Regions from separate parts of the Streptomyces sp. NPDC005303 genome, predicted to be linked through region 1. Evidence: riboswitches for the same ligand, from Rfam matches in the RefSeq annotation. Region 1 holds a riboswitch; each other region holds the start of a gene.

Region 1 (4,170 bases):
CGCGGTGTTCGTCGCCTCGGACCTCATGGCCCTGGGGGTCGTGGGCGTCCTTCAGCAGGCCGGGCGCGCGGTCCCGGATGACATCGCTGTCGGCGGCTTCGACGACTCCCCGGCGGCCACCGCCATCGCCCCCGCCCTCACCACCATGCGCCAGCCCTTCGACCGCATCAGCGCCGAGATGGTCCGCATGCTCCTCGCCCAGATCGCGGGCGAGGACACGGCCGGAGTGATCCTCCCGACCGAACTGGTGGTGCGGGACTCGGCGTAGCGCTCCGCGGGCCCGTCCGAGGTGGCCCCCGGAACCGGAACTGCCGTCAACGGATGTGAAAGCAGCAGCCGTCCGGTTCGCGTCGAGTCGGAGGGGCCAACCATCCGTATTCTCTGATCATGGCCGCCTCCCCCGCATATGCCCTCATCGCCACCGACCTCGACGGCACGCTGCTCCGCGCCGACGACACGCTCTCCGACCGGTCGTTGGCCGCGCTCGCACGGGTGGCGGCGAGCGGGGCCCGGCATCTCGTCGTGACGGGACGGCCGGCTCCCAGAGTGCGGCCGCTGCTCGACGACCTCGGCAGTACGGGGCTCGCGGTGTGCGGACAGGGCGCGCAGGTGTACGACGCCGGCGCGGACCGTCTGCTCTGGTCGGTGACCCTGGACCGGGAGCTGGCCGAGACCGCGCTCGGCAAGATCGAGGCCGAGGTCGGGCAGGTGTACGCGGCCGTGGACCAGGACGGCGTCGACGGGCTCACGCTCATCGAGCCCGGCTATCTGATGCCCCACCCGACGCTGCCCGCCGTGCGGGTCGGCCGGCGTGACGACCTGTGGTGCGAGCCGATCAGCAAGGTGCTGCTGCGCCACCCCTACCTGTCCGACGACGAGTTGGCGGTCACGGCACGCTCGGTGGTGGGCTCGCTGGCGACGGTCACCATGTCCGGGCCCGGGACCGTCGAACTCCAGCCATGCGGCATCACCAAGGCGACCGGCCTCGCGCTGGCCGCCGAACACCTGGGCCTGGGGCCCGAGGTGACGATCGCCTTCGGGGACATGCCCAACGACATCCCCATGTTCGACTGGGCGGCCCGCGGCGTGGCGATGGCCAACGCCCACCCCGAACTCAAGGCCGTGGCCGACGAGGTGACCCTGTCGAACGAGGACGACGGCATCGCCGTCGTCCTCGAAAGACTCTTCCCGCGGGCGTAGTTCCTAGTACGCGCCGAACACGTTGTCGATGGACCCGTACCGCTGGGCCGCGTAGTTGCAGGCGGCGGTGATGTTCGCCACCGGGTCGTACGGGTCCCACGAGGTGTTGGCCACGTGGTACGCGTTGAAGGTCGGGTCGATCACCTGGAGCAGGCCCTTGGAGGGCGTGCCGGCGGCCGCGTTGGAGTCCCAGAGGTTGATGGCGTAGGGGTTGCCGGAGGACTCGCGGATGACGTTGCGGTAGATGCCGTCGTAGGAGCCGGGAATGCCGTGCTCCGCCATGACGGCGAGGGAGGCCCGGATCCAGCCGTCGAGGGTGTTGGAGTAGCCGAGCGTGGTCGCGGTCTGCACGGTCGGGGTGGCCGCGGAGGCGCTGGTCGCACCGATGAGCGGCAGTGCGAGTACGGCGACTCCGGTGCCGGCGACGGCGAGCTTGCGGGCGAGACGGCTGGTACGGGTACGGCGGTGCTGAGCGGCAGCAGACATGGCGAAGTTCCTCTCCGTCGCCTGCGAGGTGAGCTGTCGGGTTCGGGCGGGAGCTGCCCGGCCACGCCTACGAAAGGCGTGACTTCACCCCAAGCCGTACCGGTATGTCCGAAGACGACCGGTACGGCGACTTACCTGGTTCCCCCGCTCCTGCCGTGGTTCTAGGTGGGTGTTGTCGGGTGGTGGCAGGATTCGGCGTCCGCCCGACAGGCCGGGAACGTATGCGAGAGCACATGTCCGGAACAAGTGGCGAAGTCACATGCGATGCCTATTGACCTTGGTAAGAGGCATTTGGGGCACTTGATCCTTTGCGTTCGCCAAGCCTCAACTCGCGCACGAGGAAAGGCGGATCGGCGGATTCCGGATTCACGCCGATCCGTCCGGACGAGTGGGCCAAGTCACAGCCGAGCGCAAGAGGGGTAAAACGGTCAATAATGCTCAACTCATGTTCAACCGGCCGTCCGTGGGATCCGCTTCTCCCACGTCCGGTGGAAGACCACCTCGCCGCCGTCGGTGCAGACGACCTCGTCGGAGGTGCGGAAGTCCGTTCCGTCGCAGGTGATCTCCGAGCGGGTCCGGACGGTCGCGTCCCAGCCGAGCTCGGGGCGGTGCAGCCGGATCGACCAGTCCGAGCGGGTGCGGGCGGACAGGGGGTCCTGCTCGTCGATCGAGTAGGTCTCCAGCGCGTCCTCGGTGGACTCCAGTCCGTCGGGGTACACGCGCGTGCCGCCGCGGCGGGGGTCGACCTCCAGACGCCACTCGCCCTTGGCCACATCACGGACGACCAGCCGCTCGGGGCGGGGTTCGTCCAGGGTGGCGGGGCTCCATCCGTCAGCGGCTACGCCGCGGGTGACCCCGAGCGGCCCGGACTGCTCCGGCTCCTCGAAGGCGATGGCCGAGTCCACTTCACGCGCGCGTACCGGCAGTTCGAGGAAGCTGCCCGCCGGCTCCAGGGTGAATCCCGCCTGCGACCCGGGCTGCGGCCAGATCCACGGCCAGTACGCGGAGGACACGGCGAGCCGGATGCGGTGGCCGGGCGGGAAGGCGTGCCCGATGCCGTTCAGCTCGAAGGCCACCTCCTGCGTGGCCCCCGGCTCCCAGGGCACCACCCGGTCCCGGCCGTGGCGTGCCGAGAGGTTCAGCACGCCCCGCGTGACGAGCGTCGACGACCCGTCCGGAGCAACATCGCAGAGCCGCGCGACGACCTGCCCGCGCGACACCTCCGAGGTCACCCTGAGCCGCACCCGCGGCCGTCCGAGGATCCACGTCTCCTCGCCCACCGCGAAGTCGAAGCAGGCCGAACGGGCGTCCTCCTCCCGCTGGTCCGGCGGCAGGTCGGCGTCGTTGCCGACGGGGCGGAAACGGCCGGCGTCCACACCCGTGTGCTGCGGGGAACGGAGCAGGACGGGTGCGCCCTGAAGGCCGTACGACACCGTCGTCACGTTCGGGGACGGCCAGGCCGGCTCGCCGAGCCAGCGGCCGGGCAGGGTGTCGTAGGCCGTGGCCGGGGGGTGGGAGTCGCTGACGTAGGCCCTCAGGAGCGGTTCCCGCATGATGCCGGTGTCCACGCCCTTCAGGTGCTGGTCCCACCAGCGCAGGGTCTCCTGGAGGAAGCCGATCGCCGGGCCGGGCGACAGGCCGCGGTCCGGGTACTGGTGGGACCAGGGGCCGATCAGTCCCCGTACGCCGTCGGCCGGCAGGTGCTCGACCAGCCGCAGGACCGTGTCGCGGTACGGGTCGTGCCAGCCGCCCACCGCGAGGACGCACGCGCCGATCGCGCCGAAGTCCTCGCGGACGCCGCCGCGCCGCCAGTAGTCGTCGCGGGTCTGGTGGCCGAGCCACGTGTGGACGAACGGCTCGACCGCTTCGAGGCGTTCGAGCCACATCTCCCGCCAGGCGTCCCCGACATGGAGCGGATCCGGCGGCCGGGAGACGAAGGCGAGCATCGTCGCCGCCCACGCGTGCATGTCCACCGCGAGGACGGAACCTCCCATGTAGTGCGCGTCGTTGTCATAGCGGTCGTCGGTGGAGCAGACGGCGACGACCGCCTTGAGCGGCTCGGGAGCCAGCGCCGCGATCCGGAGGGAGGCGAAGCCGCCCCAGGAGATGCCGAACATGCCGACCCGGCCGTCGCACCAGGGCTGCGCGGCCAGCCAGTCGACGACCTCGACCCCGTCGGCGAGCTCGGTCGCCGAGTACGCGTCGCCCGGCAGGCCCCCGCTGTTGCCGTGCCCGCGTACGTCCACGCGGACGGAGGCGTAGCCGTGGCCCGCGTACCAGGGGTGGCGCTGCCGGTCACGGGCCGCGGTCCGGTCGGTGAGGCGGTAGGGCAGGTATTCGAGGATCGCGGGTACCGGTTCCTGGGTGAGGGGTCGCCACACGCGTGCGTACAGGAGTGTCCCGTCCGGGAGCGGGATGCGGACGTCGTCGTGGGTCGTCTCGTGGGGGAAGGACGTACGGATGCGCATCGGTGGGGTCCCGTCG
Region 2 (4,170 bases), on a different contig from region 1:
AGCCGCTCACCCCGGCCGAGATCGCCGACAGCGCCGAGGACGCCGCCGAGGACCCGGAAGCCGCGGCGACCGTAGAAGCCACCGACGAGAACGAGGAGGCGGCCAAGTGACCGAGCTCGCCGCGATGGAATTCCACCCGCAGCCGCAGGCGGGCGAGCCCAAGGTCTGGGCCTTCCCCGCCCCCGAGCGCGGGACGCTCGACAACGGCCTGACCCTCCTGCGCTGCCACCGCCCCGGCCAGCAGGTCGTCGCCGTCGAGGTGCTCCTGGACGCGCCCCTGGACGCCGAGCCGGCCGGCCTGGACGGTGTCGCCACAATCATGGCGCGCGCGTTCTCCGAGGGCACCGACAAGCACTCCGCCGAGGAGTTCGCCGCCGAGCTGGAGCGCTGCGGCGCCACCCTCGACGCGCACGCCGACCACCCGGGCGTCCGGCTCAGCCTCGAAGTGCCCGCCTCCCGCCTCGCCAAGGCGCTCGGTCTGCTGGCCGACGCGCTCAGGGCGCCCGCGTTCGCGGACAGCGAGGTCGAGCGGCTGGTCCGCAACCGCCTCGACGAGATCCCGCACGAGCTGGCCAACCCGTCCCGCCGCGCGGCCAAGGAGCTCTCCAGGGAGCTGTTCCCGGCGGACTCGCGCATGTCGCGTCCGCGCCAGGGCACCGAGGAGACGGTCGAGAACATCGACTCCGCGGCCGTACGCGCCTTCTACGAGAAGCATGTGCGCCCCGCCACCGCGACCGCCGTGGTCGTCGGCGACCTCACCGACATCGATCTGGACGCGCTGCTCCGTGACACTCTCGGCTCCTGGAAGGGCTCCACGGCCGAGCCGCGGCCCGTGCCGCCGGTGACCGCCGACGACACCGGCCGGGTCGTCATCGTGGACCGCCCCGGCGCCGTCCAGACGCAGCTGCTGATCGGCCGTATCGGCGCCGACAGGCACGCACGCGTGTGGCCCGCGCAGGTGCTCGGCACGTACTGCCTCGGCGGCACCCTCACCTCCCGCCTGGACCGCGTCCTGCGCGAGGAGAAGGGCTACACCTACGGCGTACGGTCGTTCGGCCAGGTCCTCAGGTCCGCTCCGGACGGTTCCGGCGCCGCGATGCTCGCCATCAGCGGCTCGGTCGACACCCCGAACACCGGTCCCGCGCTGGACGACCTGTGGAAGGTGCTGCGCACACTCGCCGAGGGCGGACTCACCGACGCCGAGCGCGATGTCGCCGTGCAGAACCTCGTCGGTGTGGCGCCGCTCAAGTACGAGACCGCGGCGGCCGTGGCGAGCACGCTGGCCGACCAGGTCGAGCAGCACCTGCCCGACGACTACCAGGCGACCCTGTACCAGCAACTCGCCGCGACCGGCACCGTGGAGGCCACCGCCGCCGTCGTGAACGCCTTCCCGGTGGACCGGCTGGTGACGATCCTGGTCGGCGACGCGGCCGCCATCAAGGAGCCCGTCGAAGCCCTCGGCATCGGCGAAGTCAAGGTCGTGACGGCCGAGTAGAGGCAAGTTGGCCTCGAAGGGGCCCTGGTGACGGGAGCGTCACCAGGGCCCCTTCGACACCCAACTCCCTCAGATGTCCGAATTGGGCAGGAGGTTGCCTGTCTGCCCTGTGGGATGCGCTACAAAAGCCCTGATCGGTTTGGGGATTGAAAGCGGGCCCGCTTAGCGTCCTCTGGGCTGTCCGTCAGGCACTGCGCCGCGCCCGCGGCACCGGACAGCCATCGCCGAGTCCCCGCATGGCGCGAGCCAGGGGAGCCGGGGACCCACACCACATGTCCCTGGGGTGAATCGGACGCCCGCGCATCGCGAGGGGGTCCGTAGGAGACCTTCCTGCTCCGAACCCGTCAGCTAACCCGGTAGGCGAGAAGGAAGGAAAGGACCAGCCACCACATGGCGTTCACCTGCGCCACCGGGAAGCACCGTCGTCCCAGCCGTATGAAGCGCACCACCGCACGCGCGGCCGGCGTCGCGGCCCTCGCCACCACCGGCGTCATCGGCGCCGTCGCCGCCCCGGCGTTCGCCGCCGACAACTCCGTCAGCTCCGTGGAACAGAGCGGCCTCATGCCCGTCGTCACCGTCGGCGACTCCCTCGCGGACCAGCTCGACGCCCAGGCAGAGGCCCAGGCGCAGGCCGCCGCGCAGAAGAAGGCGGCGGCGGAGGCCAAGCGCAAGGCCGAGGCGCGCGCCAAGGAGATACGCGAGGCCAAGGAGCGCGCCGCCCGCGAGGCCGAGCGCAAGCGTCTCAACGCCTTCGTCGCCCCGATCTCCGGTTCCTACATCTCCACCGGCTACAAGAGCGGCGGCTCCCTGTGGTCGTCCGGCAGTCACACCGGTGTCGACTTCCACGCCGCCAGCGGCACCTCCGTGCACGCGGTCGGTCGCGGCACCGTCGTCGAGGCCGGCTGGGGCGGGTCGTACGGCGACAACATCGTGATCAGGATGGCCGACGGCACGTACACCCAGTACGGCCACCTGTCGTCCATCGGCGTCTCGGTCGGCCAGTCGGTCACCCCCGGCCAGCAGATCGGGCTGTCCGGCGCGACCGGCAACGCCACCGGGCCGCACCTGCACTTCGAGGCGCGCACCACCCCCGAGTACGGCTCGGACATCGACCCCGTCGCCTACCTGCGCTCGCACGGCGTGAACGTCTGACGACCCAGCGCGCGACCATTGCGAGACCCCGGCTCCCCGAGCCGGGGTTTCGGCGTTTCCAGCGCCCCGTTGTCCAAAAAATATCCCTGGATTCCGGCCCGCCGTCGGAAATTCCCGCTCATTGCAATAGAGTCACTGAACACACGTCAATCGGCGACGTTTCACGGGGATTAAGACGGAGGTCGGACATGCGTATTCCGGCGCACTCGGTATGCACGGCGATCCGGGACGACATCGTCGCAGGTGTCCACGAGCGCGGGAGCCGGCTCACCGAGGAACTGCTCGCCCGCCGCTACGGCGTCTCCCGTGTCCCCGTCCGCGAGGCCCTGCGCACACTGGAGGCCGAGGGCTTCGTGGTGACGCGGCGGCACGCGGGCGCGTGCGTGGCCGAACCGACCGAGCAGGAGGGTGCCGACCTCCTGGAGATGCGCATGCTCCTGGAACCGCTCGGCGCCTCCCGGGCCGCCCAGCGGCGCACCGAGGCCCATCTGAAGGTACTGCGCGGCCTGGTCAGGCTCGGTCAGGAGCGGGCCAGGCGGGGCAACAGCGACGATCTGCGCTCCCTGGGGGGCTGGTTCCACGAGACGCTCGCGCAGGCCTCCGGCAGCCCCGCTCTGACCTCCATGCTGACCCAACTGCGGCACAAGATCGCCTGGATGTACGTCGTGGACGCACCGGCCGACCCCGTGGAGTCCTGGGTCGAGCACGGCGCGATCGTGGACGCGGTGGCGCGCGGCGACGGCGAGCGCGCGCGGGCGATCACGGCGCTGCACACCGAGCGCTCGGGCGCGGCGCACCGGCTGCGGACCGTCACCGGGAAGGAGCGCGCGGACCGTGTGAGGACCTCGCAACATCCTGTAAACGTGACGGGAGCTCGGCATTAACACGGGCACCGTATACAAAGAGGGGGTAATTCGCGGGGGACTATTCATGCTGCCCGCGCCAGGGAAATGCGAAGGGCCCGCCCGATAATTCGGACGAGCCCCTCGATGCTTTTCAGGGCACCTTTGCTCAGACGGTCTCGGGAAGCTCCTCGAGGCCCTCGGCGACCAGCTTCGCGAGCCGGTCGAGGGCCGCGTCCGCGCCCTCGGCGTCGGAGGCGAGGACGACCTCCTCGCCGCCCTGCGCGCCCAAGCCGAGAACGGCCAGCATGGAGGCCGCGTTGACGGGGTTGCCGTCGGCCTTGGCGATCGTCACCGGGATACCTGCGGCCGTGGCGGCCCGGACGAAGATGGAAGCGGGACGGGCGTGGAGGCCCTCGGCCCAGCCGACGTTGACGCGGCGCTCAGCCATGTGATGCTGCCCTTCGGTTCTCAGGGTTGTCTAGACCAGTTTCCCACACGTGAAGCGTCTCCGGAGGGGACCCGGAGTCCCTCCCGGGGCGACTCGTCGGACCGCGGCCTCGGCCCGACTTCCGTCCTTTGCGTTCTCGCGCGTTCTCCACAGACTGCCTCGCGCCGTTGTCGTACGCGAGCCGTACTCTGGGGCCCATGCAGAGCGCGTCGGACCGGCACGAGTACCCC
Region 3 (4,170 bases), on a different contig from region 1:
GATCGCCGTGGCACAACTGCCCGACGCGCGCGTGCAGATCACCGGCGGCGCCGGGTACGACGACTCGGGCCTGCTCCGGCTGGCGGCCGGCGAGTCCTTCACGACGCCCGTCTTCGCCGGTCTCTGGAGCGACGGCGGCTTCGGCGGCGCGAGCCGCGCCTGGCACGCCTACCAGCGGGCGTACGTCATCCCGGACGCCGACCAGGACCGGCCCGTGCTGTTCAACTCCTGGGAGGCCACGAACTTCGACATCTCCGAGGAGCAGCAGGGCACCCTCGCCCGGCGGGCCGCGGCGATCGGCGTCGAGCTGTTCGTGGTCGACGACGGCTGGTTCGGTGCCCGCACCAGCGACCGGGCCGGGCTCGGCGACTGGGCGCCCAACCCCGACCGCTTCCCCTCCGGTCTCAAGCCGCTCGCCGACTGCGTACGCGCGCTCGGCATGCAGTTCGGTATCTGGGTCGAGCCGGAGATGATCAACCCTGACAGCGAGCTGTACCGCGCCCACCCGGACTGGGTGCAGTACCAAACGGGTCGAAAGCGGACGGAGTTCCGCAACCAGCTCGTACTGAACCTCGCACGTGAGGACGTCCAGGAGTACTTGTGGGAGCAGCTCGACACCCTGCTCTCCTCGGCCCCGATCGACTATGTGAAGTGGGACTTCAACCGCTGCTTCACGGACGCGGGCTGGCCCGGCGAGTCCTATCCGCAGCGCCTGTGGGTCGACCACGTACGCGGCTTCTACGCCCTGCTGGACCGGTTGCGGGAGGCTCACCCGGGCGTGGCCTTCGAGTCCTGCTCGGGGGGCGGCGGCCGGATCGACCTCGGGGTGCTGAGCCGCACCGACCAGGTGTGGACCTCGGACAACACCGACCCGCTCGACCGGCTCGCCATCCAGGACGGCTTCAGTCAGATCCATCCCGCGCGCGTGATGGCCGCCTGGGTCACCGACAGCCCGAACACCCAGCTCAACGGCCGGGTGAGCTCGTTGCGGTTCCGGTTCGTGAGCGCGATGGCAGGGGTGCTGGGGGTCGGCGGGGACCTCTCGGAGTGGACCGAGGACGAGCTCGCCGAAGCCGGTCGCTGGGTGGGGCTCTACAAGGAGATCCGGCCCCTGGTGCAGCGCGGTGACCTCTATCGGCTGCGGCCTCCGCGGGGCGGGCTGAGCGCGGTGCAGTACGTCCTCGGGGACGAGACCGTGGTCCTGGCCTGGCTTCAGGCGCAGAAGTACGGCGAGCCCGTCCCCTCGCTGCGGCTGCGGGGGCTCGACCCCACGGCATCGTATGAATGCCCCGAAACGGGTGAAATTCACCGCGGAGTCGTATTGCTGCATCACGGACTTCGTACCGGTTTGCGAGGAGACCTTGATGCGACGGTTATCCGGCTGCGTCGCATCTAGGGCTTCTGTCCGAATTGACGGCTTCCCTCCGGCTCCGCCCGGGATGAGAATTCCTGTGAATTCGTGACGTGAGGAGCGTCATATCCGTGACGGTGCGTCGCCCGTCATGTTCACGTAATTCACAGGCTCTTCAAGGGGATTTGGGTGGGTGAAGGACGTCCGATTCACGCAGGGTGACCGGTAATTCTCATACCGGATCAAGAGAAACGCATATACAGGCAACCTCTCACTTGTCCCTTTGCGTCCTGCTCGTTTACGTTCACCACCGATCCGGTCGGACGCCCAATCCTGCCGCCGAACGGATTCCCCACACTCACCCACCCGTGCAAGGCAGGAGCGGGGGACCCACAGGTATTACCGCCTGTTCCGGTCTCCGGAACGGCTTGGGGTTTAGTCGCGTCTCGACGCGGCCGGGCATCTCCAGCCCGCACCCGACAGCTCACCTCGCAGGCGCCGGAGAGGAATTCGTCATGCCCGCGAAGGGTAAGCACCGCCGCCCGAAGTCCCAGCGCTTCGCCCGCTCGATCGCCGTCGCCGGAACCGGAGGCGCCGCGCTGGCCCTCCCGCTCATGGGGGCCACCGGCGCTCACGCCGCCACCCCTCAGTCCGTGTCGGAAAAGGCGGTTCAGTCGCTGCCGGTCACGCAGAAGTCCGCCGAAAAGACGGCAGCCGAGAAGAGCACGGCGAAGACCTCGACCGTGCGCATCTATTCGGTGCGGGTCGGCGACTATCTCTCGAAGATCGCTGACGAACAGCACGTCAGCGGTGGCTGGAAGAAGCTCTACGCCGACAATCGTGCGGCCGTCGGCGACGACCCGTCGCTGATACACCCGGGCCTGAAGCTCTCGATCGGCAAGAAGGCCAAGGCGAGCACGGTGAAGACCGGGTCCTCGTCGCCGGCGAAGGCCAAGAAGGCGGAGCCGAAGAAGTCGTCCTCGAAGTCGACGGCCGCAGTCCAGAGCTCCGACACGACCAGCAGCTCCAGTGGCTACACCCTCCCGGTCAGCGGTGCCACCATCGGAACCGGCTACCGCGTCGCGGGCAGCATGTGGGCCAGCGGCTACCACACCGGTGTCGACTTCGTCGTCCCGACCGGCACCTCGCTCAAGGCAGTGGCCGCGGGCACGGTCGTCTCCGCGGGCTGGGGCGGTGCGTACGGAAACCAGGTCGTCATCAAGCTGAACGACGGCTACTACGCGCAGTACGCCCACCTGTCCCAGCTCTCCGTCTCGGCCGGCCAGACCGTGACCGAGGGGCAGCAGATCGGCCTCTCCGGCGCGACGGGCAATGTGACCGGCCCGCACCTGCACTTCGAGATCCGCACCACGCCGGACTACGGCTCCGACGTGGACCCGGTCGCCTACCTCCGCTCGAAGGGCGTCGCCGTCGGCTGACCCGACGTCTCCTGTGCCACCGAAGGCCGGACCCCGATCCCCGGGTCCGGCCTTCGGTGTTTCCGCAGGAACACGAGATGGCCAGTGCCTTCATGATCACTGCGTTGCGTTCTTGTGGCGGGCGTGCTCAGAGCGTCGACAGGTGGGGGAAGGGCGGGGCACAGTGAACTCCGTAGCTGCGCAAGCGCTTTCTACGGCCTTTGGAGTTCAGCCCTTCACGGAAGGAACCGTCCGTCATGACGACCACGCGTAGAGCCTTCGGAGCCCTCGCGGCCGGCGCCGCCCTGGCCGCCCTCGCCCCCGCGGCCGACGCGAGCGCCTCGCCCCGCCACCGCCGTCTCATCGCTCACGACGACTTCCGCCACGGCCTTCACCGCTGGGCGGTCGAACTGGAGCAGGGCGGCACGGTCACCGCGCGGCACGGGGTCCTGGAGGTCGACGTGCCCGCCGGGGCGACGATCTGGTTCAGGCAGCCGCTCGAAGGGCCGTACGTCCTGGAGTACACCGCGACGCCGGTGTCGGCAGGTGGGGTCAACGACCGGGTGTCCGACCTGAACAACTTCTGGAACGCGGTCGACGTCCGGTCCCCCGACGACCTCTTCGCCGTCCGCCGGGGCGGGGCGCTCGCGGAGTACGACTACCTGAAGACGTATTACTCCGGCTACGGAGCCAACTACAACACCACGACACGGCTGCGCCGATACGTGGGAGAACCCGGTGTGCGGCCGCTGATCTACGACTACACCGAACCGCTGCTCGTAGCCGGCGAGCCGAACCGGGTGCGGATCGTCTCCGACGGTTCCACGGTGCAGTGGTGGGACAACGGGCGCCTGGTCTTCGACCACACCGACCCGGAGCCTTACCGGAGTGGGCACTTCGCGTTCCGGACCACATGGAGCCACTTCCGGATCAGTGACTTCCGGGTGTGGCGACCGCAGCGTCAACACTCCTGACGAGAAGGCTATTCCTAGTTTGGCCAACACTTTAGGAGTGGCTTATCTCACCGCCCGTCAAGCTCTTCCTACGGTCGCGTAGGTCACATTCGAAGGTGAATCATGAACGGCTGTGGCAGACGATTCGAAGAATGACAGCAGCTCAGTGATCGGGTCGTACGTGGCGGTGGGGGACAGCTTCACCGAGGGCGTCGGCGACCCCGGCCCTGACGGGGCGTTCGTCGGCTGGGCCGACCGGTTCGCGGTACTTCTCGCGGACCGCCGGCCCGAGGGCGACTTCAGGTACAGCAATCTCGCCGTACGCGGGAAGCTGCTCGACCAGATCGTCGAGGACCAGCTCCCGCAGGCCGTCGAACTGGCACCGGACCTGGTGTCGTTCTGCGCCGGCGGCAACGACATCATCCGGCCCGGTACCGACCCCGACGAG
Region 4 (4,170 bases), 210 kb from region 1:
CGACACAGAGCTCGGCGGGCGGCAGGTCGTGCTCGCTCGGCGGTACGTCCACCGGATGCTCGGAGGTCCCTACCAGCTCCCTGACCAGCGCGTACTGCGCATGGTTGGTGTCCTGGTACTCGTCGACGAGGACATGCCGGAAGCGGCGGCGGTAGTGCTCGGAGACATCGGGGAACGCCCGGAGCAGGTTGACCGTCGTCATGATCAGGTCGTCGAAGTCGAGAGCGTTCGCCTCGCGGAGGCGCGACTGGTACATCGCGTAGGCCTGGGCGAGGGTCTTCTCGAAGCCGTCGGTGGCCTGGGCGGCGAAGTCCTCCTCGTCGATCAGCTCGTTCTTCAGGTTGCTGATCTTGGCGCTGAAGGACTTCGGCGGGAATTTCTTGGGGTCGAGGTCCAGGTCACGGCAGACCAGCGCCATGAGCCGCTTGGAGTCGGCGGCGTCGTAGATCGAGAAGGAGGAGGTGAACCCGAGCTTCTTCGACTCCCTGCGCAGGATCCGCACGCACGCGCTGTGGAAGGTCATGACCCACATCGCGTTCGCGCGCGGGCCGACGAGCTGCTCGACGCGCTCCTTCATCTCGCCCGCGGCCTTGTTGGTGAAGGTGATCGCGAGGATCTGGCCCGGGTGGACATTGCGCTCGCCGAGGAGGTGGGCGATGCGGTGGGTGAGCACCCGGGTCTTGCCGGAGCCGGCACCGGCCACGATGAGCAGCGGGGAGCCGGAGTGCACGACGGCCGCGCGCTGGTTCTCGTTCAGCCCCTCCAGGAGCGTGGCCGGGTCCACCACCGGGCGCGGGGCGCCGTCGCGGTAGTAGGCGTCCCGGTCGGGGGGCACGTCGAACTTCCCACCGAACAGGTCGTCCGGAACCTGCTCCGGTCCGTGCTCGTCCTCGGGCGGCGGCGGGGGTTCCTCCCCATGCCCGCGAGGGGCCTGGAGGTCCGCCAGGAAGCTGTCGTCAAAGAGGCTGCTCATCGCTCTCCGAGTCTAGGGCTCCCCACTGACAGCCCGCCGCCGCCCCGAGAACATCCACCCGTACCAGAACCCGATGATCTTCCGACCGGACCTCCTGGCGCCCTCCTGGGCTCCGGACCTCCGGACCTCCGGACTTCCTGGCTTCCTGGCTTCCTGGCCTCCTGGCCTCCTGGCCTCCTGGCCGACGGCCACGCCCGCCGGGACCGGCCACCCTCACGTCCCTGCGCCTGCCGTGCGAGACCTTCGTCACGGCACAGGCACAGGCCCGGCCGACCGCCAGGTGAAGACCAACCCGCCCCCGGCTACGGCGGCCCCTGAAACCGGCCCCTGAAACCAGCCCCAAAAGGCGAGCAGACGGCATCGCGCCACCGAAAATAGCCCCAAGGCATCCCAGATCGCCGCGAATTCGCGAGGCGAAGCGCCCCCTGGGACGAAGGTCACGAAAATGTATCGGGCATATCGAACATCAACCTTCACAGGGGCCACACCAGTTGGTTACCGTTCCGGACAGGCCGTACGACCCCCTCCGGCGAACCTCGCCGGGCCGCACGGCCTCCGCCGAGTCCGCAGCGCCGCCGCGCGCCCGGAGCCGGGGACCCACCGAACCCGGGGTGAATCGGCCGACTCCCGCGCAGGGGAGCGCCGTAGGGCAACCCTTCCCGCCCGAACCCGACAGCTAACCCGGTAGGCGGAGCATCGGAAGGAGTCGCCTCCCTTGGCGTCGCACCGCAAGTCGCGTCCCGTCGGTACGCGCATGGCAGGCATACGGACCCCGGCCCTCGCGACGGCCGCCCTCACCTCCGTGGCCCTGCTGTCCCAGTCGGCGAACGCCGCGCCGGCCGATGACAAGCCGAGTCTCGAAGAGGTCGAGAAGAAGGTCGACGACCTCTACCGCCAGGCCGAGTCGGCGACCGACGGCTACAACGCGGCGAAGGAGAAGACGGCCAAGCAGCGCAAGCAGGTCGACACGCTCCTCGACGACGTCGCCCAGCGCACCCAGAAGCTCAACAAGGCACGCGAGGAACTCGGGTCCTTCGCCGCGGCCCAGTACCGCACCGGTGCCTCCGCGCCCGACACGGCGACCTTCCTGCTCGCCGACACCCCGCAGGACTACTTCGACCAGACACAGCTCATGGGCCGCTTGACGAGCCGCCAGAAGGGCGCGGTCGACGACTTCGTCTCCGAGCAGTCCGCGACGATGAAGAAGCGCCAGGAGGCCTCGCAGAGCCTTCAGTCGCTCAGCGAGACGCAGAGCGACCTGAAGACCGCCAAGGCGACCGTCCAGAAGAAGCTCGCCGACGCGCGCGAGCTGCTGTCGGAGCTGACCGCCCAGGAGAAGGCGCGGCTCGCGGCGATCGAGCAGCGCAAGCAGCAGGAGGCGGCCCGCAAGGCGGCGGAGCTGGCGCAGCAGCAGGCGGCGGCCGAGAAGGCCGCACAGGAGACCGCCGCCCCGCAGCAGAGCACGTCGACGGCGCCCGACTCCTCGTACGCCACCAAGGCCGCCAAGGCCCTCGCCTTCGCCCGCGCGCAGATCGGCAAGCCGTACGTCTGGGGCGCCACCGGCCCCGACTCCTACGACTGCTCGGGGCTCACCCAGGCCGCCTGGAAGGCGGCGGGCGTAGACCTCCCCCGCGTCACCTACGACCAGGTCAACGCCGGCACCACGGTCTCCCTGGCCGACGCCCAACCCGGTGACCTGGTCTTCTTCTACGACGACATCAGCCACGTCGGCCTCTACATCGGCAACGGCATGATGATCCACGCCCCCAAGCCGGGCGCGTACGTCCGCGAGGAGTCGATCTACTACGACGGCGAGTCGGGGATCCACAGCGTGGTCCGCCCGGCCTGAGGTCGCACAGCCCGCACTCGCGTGCATTTCCGCACGCGCGCGTGCGCGCCCCGTCCGCACGGCACGGGGAACTTCCTAGCATCGGCACATGTCCGGTACCTCCCCCCACTCCCCCCTGCGCGCCTGGTGGACGCGGCGCCCGCCCGCGGCCGGGGCGGCGGTGATGGCGACCGGCATCGTGTCGCTCGGGCTCGGTCTGACCGGGCACGAGACGCTGTCCCGGATCGCCCTGGTGCTCGGTTGCGCGGCCTGGCTCGGGCTGGCCGCCGAGTTCGCCGTACTACTGCTGCGGGAGCGCTCGCGATGGGCCGTGGACGCCGGAACACCGGGCGCCCTGACGGCCGTGGCGGCGACCACCGTCCTCGGCACCCGGTTCTCGGCACTCGGCCGGCAGACCCTCGCCGAGGCGCTGCTGGCCCTGTCCGCGCTGCTGTGGCCGGTGCTGCTCGTGCTCGTCGTGGGGCGCTGGACGCGGCGGATGCCCGGCGGGGTGTTCCTCTGCTGTGTCGCCACCCAGGGCCTCGCGGTCCTCGGCGCCACGCTCGCCCCGGCAGAGTCAGCGGCCTGGCTCGCGCACGCGGCGCTCGTGCTGTTCTGGCTCGGCCTGGTCCTCTACGTTGTCGCGCTCTTCCGCTTCGATCTGCGCCAGGTGCTGGAGGGACCGGGCGACCAGTGGATCGCGGGCGGCGCGCTCGCCATCTCGGCGCTCGCCGGCTCGAAGCTGATCGCCGCGGACAGCGCAAGCCTGTACCTGTGGAACGATGACGACCTCGGCGTCCTGCGCGCGGTGACCGTCGCCCTGCTGGTGCTCGACCTGGCCTGGTACGCCGTCCTGCTGGCGGCCGAGTTCGTACGGCCGCGTCTGCGCTACGACGTGCGCCGCTGGGCCACCGTGTTCCCCATGGGCATGGCCGCGGTGGCGGCTCTGTCGGTCTCCGCCGCCGTGGACGTCCCGTCGCTCCGGACACCGGGTGAGGTGCTGCTGTGGATCTCCGTGGCGGCCTGGCTGGCCGTCGCGGCCGGGGCGGCCGACTCCGCTCGTGCCGCCGTCAGGTCCACAGCACCGCGATGAAGACATTGGCCGTGGTCAGCGCTCCGACCAGGCCGAACAGGCTCTTGTCCACCTTCTCGTCGTCCCGCTTCACATAGACGAGACCGAGGATCACGATCAGCAGGGCCAGCTTCACGCCGATCTTGATGTTGTTGACGTGCTGGTCGTCGGCCTGGTTGAGGCCGACCAGGATCACCCCGGTGACCAGCATCGTCGCGGCGCCGTGCAGCATCGCGGGAACGAACCGGGCGGCGCCCTGGCCCATCGCCTTCATCTGGGTGAGGAAGCCTCCGAGGA

What was found. A riboswitch is a leader RNA that binds a small molecule or an ion and turns the genes downstream of it on or off. The one in region 1 is predicted to bind cyclic di-AMP.
Positions count from the first base shown of each region.
Region 2: linked by a shared signal. The riboswitch ahead of ABZT93_RS36360 (M23 family metallopeptidase) and the one ahead of ABZT93_RS00820 (transglycosylase SLT domain-containing protein) in region 1 are both predicted to bind cyclic di-AMP.
Region 3: linked by a shared signal. The riboswitch ahead of ABZT93_RS09370 (peptidoglycan DD-metalloendopeptidase family protein) and the one ahead of ABZT93_RS00820 (transglycosylase SLT domain-containing protein) in region 1 are both predicted to bind cyclic di-AMP.
Region 4: linked by a shared signal. The riboswitch ahead of ABZT93_RS01865 (NlpC/P60 family protein) and the one ahead of ABZT93_RS00820 (transglycosylase SLT domain-containing protein) in region 1 are both predicted to bind cyclic di-AMP.

Region 1 is NZ_JBEXGM010000001.1:171,138-175,307, forward strand. Features, by position in the region: gene ABZT93_RS00810 (LacI family DNA-binding transcriptional regulator) at 1-268, shown strand, start outside; gene ABZT93_RS00815 (HAD family hydrolase) at 388-1,200, shown strand; gene ABZT93_RS00820 (transglycosylase SLT domain-containing protein) at 1,204-1,686, opposite strand; cyclic di-AMP (ydaO/yuaA leader) riboswitch at 1,692-1,894, opposite strand; gene ABZT93_RS00825 (CocE/NonD family hydrolase) at 2,136-4,154, opposite strand.
Region 2 is NZ_JBEXGM010000043.1:27,074-31,243, forward strand. Features, by position in the region: gene ABZT93_RS36350 (pitrilysin family protein) at 1-110, shown strand, start outside; gene ABZT93_RS36355 (pitrilysin family protein) at 107-1,495, shown strand; cyclic di-AMP (ydaO/yuaA leader) riboswitch at 1,708-1,872, shown strand; gene ABZT93_RS36360 (M23 family metallopeptidase) at 1,886-2,647, shown strand; gene ABZT93_RS36365 (GntR family transcriptional regulator) at 2,836-3,531, shown strand; gene ABZT93_RS36370 (HPr family phosphocarrier protein) at 3,659-3,940, opposite strand; gene ABZT93_RS36375 (GNAT family N-acetyltransferase) at 4,138-4,170, shown strand, end outside.
Region 3 is NZ_JBEXGM010000004.1:253,924-258,093, reverse strand. Features, by position in the region: gene ABZT93_RS09375 (alpha-galactosidase) at 1-1,396, shown strand, start outside; cyclic di-AMP (ydaO/yuaA leader) riboswitch at 1,701-1,862, shown strand; gene ABZT93_RS09370 (peptidoglycan DD-metalloendopeptidase family protein) at 1,867-2,790, shown strand; gene ABZT93_RS09365 (DUF6250 domain-containing protein) at 3,027-3,743, shown strand; gene ABZT93_RS09360 (SGNH/GDSL hydrolase family protein) at 3,889-4,170, shown strand, end outside.
Region 4 is NZ_JBEXGM010000001.1:381,167-385,336, reverse strand. Features, by position in the region: gene pcrA (DNA helicase PcrA) at 1-973, opposite strand, end outside; cyclic di-AMP (ydaO/yuaA leader) riboswitch at 1,520-1,681, shown strand; gene ABZT93_RS01865 (NlpC/P60 family protein) at 1,689-2,822, shown strand; gene ABZT93_RS01860 (tellurite resistance/C4-dicarboxylate transporter family protein) at 2,911-3,894, shown strand; gene ABZT93_RS01855 (hypothetical protein) at 3,872-4,170, opposite strand, start outside.